DNA from 2 places in the Comamonas flocculans genome. Region 1 is predicted to be linked to the other one. Evidence: predicted binding sites of a transcription regulator. Region 1 holds the regulator's gene; the other holds the start of a gene.

Region 1 (3,874 bases):
GTCGGGCACTGGGCGCCCTATGAGCAGGCGCCGGCCTTCAACCAGCTGCTGCTGCAGCTGCTGGACGCGCCTGCGCCCTGAGGCGACGCTGAACAAGTCCCTCGCGCGCCGCGCATCCCGGCTTGCTGCGGTCTGCGGCGTTGCAAATCCTCGCGATAGCTACGGCTGTCGCTGCGGTTTGCGCCTTGCAGCCCATCCCCAGGCTGGGCGCGCGCCATCGCGGGAACTTGTTCAGCGTCGCCCTAATCGCGCCTGAGCAGCACCGCGCCGATGGCGACGACCACGCAGACCATGGCCGCGAGGTCTTGCCAGTGCGGCCATTCACCGATCACGAAGGGTGCGCTCAGGATGCCGACCATGGGCACGGCCATCACGCTCATCGCGCTGGTGGTGGGCGGCAGCACGCGCACCAGCGCAAACCAGATCACCTGGGCCAGCCCGTAGTTGATGAACACGCTCCACACCAGGCTGGCCCAGACCGGGGCGCTGAAATGCCACTGCTGCGGCGGCTCCAGCCAGATGGCCAGCGGCCACAGCGCCAGGGAGGCCAGCACCATCATCCAGACCACCAGGGTTTCGGCCGGCATGCTCAGGTGGGCGCGGCGCATCCAGATGGTGCCCAGCGCCCAGCTGAAGGCCGCGCCCTGCATCCAGGCGATGCCGGCCGGACGCCCGGCAATCTGGGCCAGCTCGTTCCACAGCAGCAGCGTGATGCCCGCCAGGACCGCCAGCACGCCCACCAGCAGCCGTCCGGTGAGCTTTTCGCGGTAGAACAGCACCGACAGCAGCACCGTCCAGACCGGCATGGTGAAGCCCAGCGTGGCCGCGCGTCCCGCAGGCAGTTGCGCCACGCCGATGATGGACAGGGCGTGCCAGCCCAGAATGTTGGGCAGCCCCAGCACCACCACCGCGCGCCATTCGGCCCAGCCGTGCGGCAGCAGGCGCAGGCCGCGCGAGCGAAAATACAGCGCCAGCACCAGCGCGCCGCCGAACATGGTCAACGCGCGAAAATGCAGGGGCCCCATCTCGCGCAGCGTCACCTTCATGACCGGCCAGTTGATGCCCCAGGCAAGCACCAGCAGGACGAGGCCGACCGTTTGTCGGCGCGAGAGCAGGGACATTGGGGGCAATCGGCGAGGGCTAGAAGGGGCGGGGATGGTAACCACGGCAGCGCTGCTCGAGCGCGAGGCGCAGATCACCGCGATCCGCGCGCAGGGCGCGGGCGGGCAGAACGTGAACAAGGTCTCGAGCGCGGTGCACCTGCGCTTTGACGTGGCCGCCTCCGCCCTGCCCGCCGAGCTCAAGCAGCGCATCCTGGCGTTGTCCGACGCCCGCGTCACCACCGAGGGCCAGGTGCTCATCAAGGCGCAGCGCTACCGCACGCAGCAGGCCAACCGGCGCGACGCGCTGGCGCGCCTGCGGGAGCTGGTGGAGCAGGCGGCGCGCCCCGTCCTGCCACGCAAGGCGACGCGGCCCACGCGCGCCTCGCGGGAGCGGCGCCTGCAGGCCAAGCGCCTGCGCGGGGCCGTGAAAGCCTTGCGCGGCCAGCCCCGAGATTGAGAATGAAATCCGGCTGAAACGCCCGCCCATCCAGCGCATCAAGCTATGTAAAACAGAGTTCTCAACGCCGGCTTCCGGCGCTGTCCACGATGGTCTGCAGGCCGGCGCCGTCCAGAATGCGCACCTGGCGGTGCTTGACCTCGATCAGCCCCTCGTCGGCAAAGCGCGAGAAGGTGCGGCTCACCGTCTCCAGCGTCAGCCCCAGGTAGCTGCCGATTTCCTCGCGCGTCATGCGCAGCACCAGCTCGGCCTCGGAGAAGCCGCGCACGTGCAGGCGCTGCAGCAGATTCATCAGGAAGGAGGCGACGCGCTCTTCGGCGCGCATGCTGCCCAGCAGCAGCATCACGCCATGGTCGCGCACGATCTCGCGGCTCATGATCTTGTGCACATGGGTCTGCAGCGCCGGCACCTCGCGCGACAGCGACTCGATGCGGTCGTAGGGCATTTCGCAGACCTCGGCGTCTTCCAGCGCCAGCGCGTCGCAGGTGTGCTCGTCCGAGACGATGCCGTCGAGCCCCATGATCTCGCCGGCCATCTGAAAGCCCGTGACCTGCTCGCGCCCGTCGCTGGCGGTCACGCGCGTCTTGAAGAAGCCCGAGCGGATCGCGTACAGCGCGCTGAAACGGTCGCCGCGCGAATACAGCGGCTTGCCGCGCTTGACGCGCCGGCGCGTGGTCACCAGCGTATCGAGGCGCTCCATGTCGGCCGCGCTGATGTCCACGGGCATGCACAGTTCGCGCAGGCTGCAGCGCGAACAGGCGATCTGGAGGGCGCGGTGGGGCATGGCTGGCTTGTCCTCTGGGGCAGGGATGGGTGATTCTAGGATGGCCCGCCCCGATTCCTTGATGGCGATCAAAGACAGCGGCAGCAGCGACGGCGACAGTTCTGCGTTTGCATCGGATGGCCGCATTGCCATTCAGGACTGCCATGCCCACGATTACCCCAGAGCTCATCTCCCGCTTCGACGTGCCGGGGCCGCGCTACACCTCCTACCCGACGGCCGACCGCTTCGTCGAAGCCTTCGGCGAAGAAGACTACCGCCATGCGCTCGCCCAGCGCCAGCTCGGCACGAGCCTGGCGGCGCAGCCGCTGTCGCTGTACGTGCACTTGCCGTTCTGCGAATCGCTGTGCTACTACTGCGCCTGCAACAAGATCATCACCAAGCACCACGAGCGCGCCGCGCCCTATCTTGCCTACGTCGAGCGCGAGCTCGACCTGCACGTCAAGCACCTGGGCGGGCCCGGCCAGAGCGTGAGCCAGCTGCACTTTGGCGGCGGCACGCCCACCTTCCTGAACGACGAGGAACTGGCCGACCTGATGGCCATGCTGCGCAAGCGCTTTGCCTTTGCGCCCAAGGGTGAATACTCGATAGAGATAGACCCGCGCACCATCAGCGCCGAACGCCTGCAGGTGATCCGCGAGCTGGGCTTCAACCGCCTGAGCTTCGGCGTGCAGGACTTCGACCCCGAGGTGCAGAAGGCGGTGCACCGCGTGCAGCCGGCCGAGCAGGTGTTCGAGCTGGTCGCGGCCGCGCGGCGCATCGGCTTTGATTCCATCAACGCCGACCTGATCTACGGCCTGCCCAAGCAGACGCCCGAATCGTTCGCGCGCACCATCGCGCAGATGGCCGAGCTGCGGCCCGACCGCATCGCGCTCTACGCCTACGCCCACCTGCCCGCGCGCGTGAAGTCGCAGCGCCACATCAAGACCGCCGACATTCCGGTGGCCAATCACAAGGTGGCCATGCTGTCGCACTCGATAGCGGCCTTCGAGGAGGTGGGCTACGTCTACATCGGCATGGACCATTTCGCGCTCCCGGACGACTCGCTCGCCGTGGCCAAGCGCCAGGGGCGGCTGCACCGCAACTTCCAGGGCTACAGCACCCAGCCCGACTGCGACCTGATCTCGCTGGGCATCTCGGCCATAGGCAAGGTCGGCGCCACCTACAGCCAGAACGCCAAGGACCTGCTGCAATACCAGGACATGCTCGACCACGGGCACCTGCCCATCGTGCGCGGCGTGGCCCTGAGCCATGACGACGTGTTGCGCCGCGCCGTCATCAACGCGCTGATGTGCCAGGGCCGCGTGCAGTTCGAGTCGGTGGAGGCGGCGCACCTGATCGACTTTCGCGCCACCTTCGCCAGCGAGCTCGCGCGTCTGCGCGCCATGCACGACGACGGCCTGGTGCATCTGAGCGCCAACGCCATCGACGTCACCCCCATGGGCTGGTTCTTCGTGCGCGGCATCGCCATGGTGTTCGACAAGTACCTGCAGGCGCGCGAGAGCCGCGCGCAGTATTCCAAGATCCTCTGAC
Region 2 (3,874 bases), 1.1 Mb from region 1:
CACCGGCTGCTGCAGGCGCGGCCCGGGCGCCGGCAGGTAGCGCGCGAACAGGTCGAAGAAGCTGGCATAGAAGTGCGCGTCGTTGATGGTCTCGCTGCCCACCTTGACCAGGGTGTCGTCGGTGGCATTGAGCGGCAGCGACAGCGAACCCAGGCCGCCGACGCCGAGCGAGGCGGAATTGTTCACCTTCTTGATCACGTAGCGGTCCTGAATGGCGCTGGCGAAGACCGCGGTGGCGCCCACGCCCTGCCCGTCGGGCGCGCAGACCACGCGCATCTGCACCTCGTAGTGCACGTCCGGCGTGGGCTGGTAGTACTTGCGCCCCTTGACGTCCTCGGCGGTGGCGGTCTCCACGATGTAGCCCTGGCTGAGCAGCGCGCGGCGCGCCGCCTCGCAGCTTTGCTGCTGGCCGGCGCGCAGGTGGCGCGTGTGCATGTCGGAGCGGTCGAAGTCGTTGGGCGTGAAGGCGATGTTGCGCTCGGGCCCGGGCAGCGCTTCGGGCAGGCGCGCGCAGCCCGTCAGCGCGCCCGCGAGCAGCAGCGCCGCGAGGCCGAGATGAAGCGCAAAGGGGTGTCTGGCGATCGGCATGGAAGACCGATTGTGCAGCAGTGCCGGTCGCGCGCAGGGGGGTTCACCGCCTGTTTCAGGCAGCAATATCCTGCAAGGACCAGCGCGGCAGCACGTCGAAGGCATAGTCGCGCGTCGGCCGCGCCAGCCCGGCCTGCACGCGCATCGCCGCCGCCATGGCGATCATCGCGCCGTTGTCGGTGCACAGGTGCAGCTCGGGGTAGTGCACGCGCAGGCCGCGCGCGGCGCAGGCCGCATCCAGCTGCGCGCGCAGCCGCGCGTTGGCGCCCACGCCGCCGGCCACCACCAGGCGCCGCAGCCCGCTCTGCTGCAGCGCCGCCAGCGACTTCTTCACCAGCACCTCGACGATGGCCGCCTGGGTGCTGGCGGCCAGGTCCGCGGTGTGCGCCGGCAGGTCCTCGCCCAGCTTGCGCGCCTGGGTGAGCACGGCGGTCTTGAGGCCGGCAAAGGAAAAATCCAGCGTGCCGCTGTGCAGCAGGGGCCGAGGCAGCTTGAAGGCCTCGGCCCTGCCGCCCTCGGCCAGCCGGGCCAGCGCCGGCCCGCCCGGATAGGGCAGCCCGAGCAGCTTGGCCGACTTGTCGAAGGCCTCGCCGGCAGCGTCGTCCACGGTTTCACCGAGCAGTTCGTAGCTGCCCACCGCATCCACCCGCATGAGCTGGGTGTGTCCGCCCGAGACCAGCAGCGCGACGAAGGGGAACTCGGGCGGGTCGGCCCCGAGAAAAGGCGACAGCAGATGGCCTTCGAGGTGGTGCACGCCCAGCACCGGCAGGTCCAGCGCGGCGCCCATGGCGCAGGCCACGCCCGCGCCCACCAGCAGCGCGCCGGCCAGGCCTGGTCCGCGCGTGAAGGCCACCAGATCGAGCGCGGACAGCGCCACGCCGGCCTGCTGCAGCACGGCCTGCGTGAGCGGCAGCACGCGGCGAATGTGGTCGCGGCTGGCGAGCTCGGGCACCACGCCGCCATAGGCCTGGTGCATGGCGATCTGGCTGTGCAGCGCCTGCGCCAGCAGTTCGGGGCGGGCCTTGGCGTCGCGCACGCGCACCAGCGCCACGCCGGTTTCGTCACAGGAAGATTCAATGCCGAGGATCAGGCGGTGCATGGGCGCAAGTGTAGGGCTGGCGCTGCCGGCTGCAGGCGCCCGGCCGGGTTCTCGAGAACCCGGACTTGCATAAGGGTATCTGGTGCTTCGCGGGGCAGGCACTTTCTATAATCTTCGGGTCTACCCGATACTTGATTTTCTTCAATTCCCACATCCTGAAAATATGCTTGAGAAAAGGAAGCCGTCATGGACAGCGCAGTAGTCAGCCTGTTGTCGGCCTTTGTGCTGTCCCTCATAGGGCTTTTTGCCTTCATGTGGTCCATGCGCAAGGGGTTGTTCGTGGAAAACCCCAAGGCCGCCGGCACGATTTTTGCCCCGGGCGAGGTGGGCAAGGCCGATGATCCCTCGCTGACCCCGAGCGGCGAGGCGCGGCTGCAGCAGGCCATCGACGAGACCCAGGACAAGGGCCGCGAACTGCAGCAGGCCGAGGACCCGCAGGAGCTGGAAGACCGCATCGAGGCCGACCGCTCCACCTCGTTTCCGGCCTTCATGTTCATCGGCTTCGCGGTGATGTGGCTGGTGGTGGGCTCGCTCGCAGGCCTGACCGCCTCGCTCAAGCTGCACTGGCCCGACTGGCTGGTGGGCGAGGCCTGGGAGACCTTCGGGCGCATGCGCACCTACCACCTGACGGCGGTGCTCTACGGCTGGATCACCAACTGCGAGCTGGGCATCATCGTCTGGCTGCTGCCGCGCCTGATGCGCACGCCGCTGCGCGGGCCGCTGTTCGTGATGATGGGCGGCGCGCTGATCAACGTCGGCATCGCCAGCGCCATCGGCGGCTTTGGCGCGGGCTGGACGGCCGGCATGGAATATCTCGAGATCCCGTGGCAGATCGGCATCTTCCTGGTGCTGGGCTTCGTCTGCATCATCATTCCGGTGATCTCCACAGTGGTGCATCGCAAGGCACATGAAATCTACGTGAGCGCCTGGTACCACGTGGGCTCGCTGCTGTGGATCGCGCTGCTGTTCACCGTGGCCAAGTTCCCCGGCGCGCACTACGGCGTGGAGCAGGCCACGATGAACTGGTGGTATGGCCACAATGTGCTGGGCCTGTGGTTCACGCCGGCGGCGCTGGGCGCGATCTACTACTTCCTGCCCAAGGTGATAGGGCGGCGCGTGAGCTCCTACAACCTGTCCATCCTGGGTTTCTGGACGCTGGCATTCTTCTACGCCCAGGTCGGCGGACACCACCTGGTGGGCGGGCCGGTGCCCGAGTGGCTGATCACGCTCTCGATCGTGCAGAGCATGATGATGATCGTGCCGGTGGCCGCGTTCTCGGTGAACATGGCCGGCACCATGTGGGGCCGCATGAAGCTGGCGCTGTACTCGCCCACGCTGCGCTTCATGATGTTCGGCGGCTTCATGTACATGCTGTCGTCGGTGCAGGGCTCGTTCGAGGCGCTGCGCTCGGTCAACCGCGTCGCGCACTTCACGCACTTCACCGTGGCCCACGCCCACCTGGGCGCCTACGGCTTCGTGACCATGGTGCTGTTCGGCGCCGTCTACTTCATGCTGCCACGCATCCTGCGCTGGGAATGGCCCTTCCCCAGGCTGATTTCCTGGCACTTCTGGCTCGCCGCGATCGGCATCCTGATCTACTTCGGCCCGCTGACCTACGGCGGGTGGCTGCAGGGCCTGGCCATGCTCGACGAGTCGCGTCCCTTCATGGATTCGGTCACGCTCACCATTCCCTACCTCTACTGGCGCAGCATAGGCGGCTCGATGATGGTTGCCAGCCACCTGATCTTCGCCTTCCACGTGCTGGTGATGGTGCTGCGCTTCGGCCCCAACCGCACCGGCGCCGCCCTGTTCAACCACGAGCCGCGCAAGCTGGAGGTGGCCCATGGAAAATGAAGTCAAGCTGATCACCGGCACCATGGTGACCTTCACCATCGCCGTGGCGGCGCTGGTGCTCATCCCCTACTTCCAGGTGCGCGACATCCCCGCGCCCGACGGACTCAAGCCCTATACCAGCGCCGAGCTGCGCGGGCGCGAGGTCTACATCGCCAACGGCTGCATGTATTGCCACACCCAGCAGCCGCGCGACGCCAGCTTCGCCCCCGACGCCAAGCGCGGCTGGGGCCGCGTGTCGGTGCCGGCGGACTACACCTACGACCGCCCGCACCTGCTGGGCAGCATGCGCACCGGGCCCGACCTGTTCAACATCGGCGTGCGCCAGCCCAGCCT

Evidence for each region. Region 1 encodes FNR, which switches genes on or off when oxygen is low (the NO sensors DNR and NnrR bind a similar motif). Its sites were predicted from a motif close to TTGATNNNNATCAA; they were not measured.
Region 2: the regulator FNR is predicted to act here: its motif matches at 1,819-1,832, upstream of FOZ74_RS00470 (cbb3-type cytochrome c oxidase subunit I).

What each region holds. Positions count from the first base shown of each region.
Region 1 is NZ_CP042344.1:2,289,607-2,293,480, forward strand. Features, by position in the region: gene FOZ74_RS10995 (alpha/beta fold hydrolase) at 1-81, shown strand, start outside; gene FOZ74_RS11000 (DMT family transporter) at 243-1,121, opposite strand; gene arfB (alternative ribosome rescue aminoacyl-tRNA hydrolase ArfB) at 1,156-1,560, shown strand; gene fnr (fumarate/nitrate reduction transcriptional regulator Fnr) at 1,622-2,344, opposite strand; gene hemN (oxygen-independent coproporphyrinogen III oxidase) at 2,488-3,873, shown strand.
Region 2 is NZ_CP042344.1:95,745-99,618, forward strand. Features, by position in the region: gene FOZ74_RS00460 (DUF2242 domain-containing protein) at 1-588, opposite strand, end outside; gene tsaD (tRNA (adenosine(37)-N6)-threonylcarbamoyltransferase complex transferase subunit TsaD) at 644-1,687, opposite strand; gene FOZ74_RS00470 (cbb3-type cytochrome c oxidase subunit I) at 1,874-3,541, shown strand; gene FOZ74_RS00475 (cbb3-type cytochrome c oxidase subunit II) at 3,531-3,874, shown strand, end outside.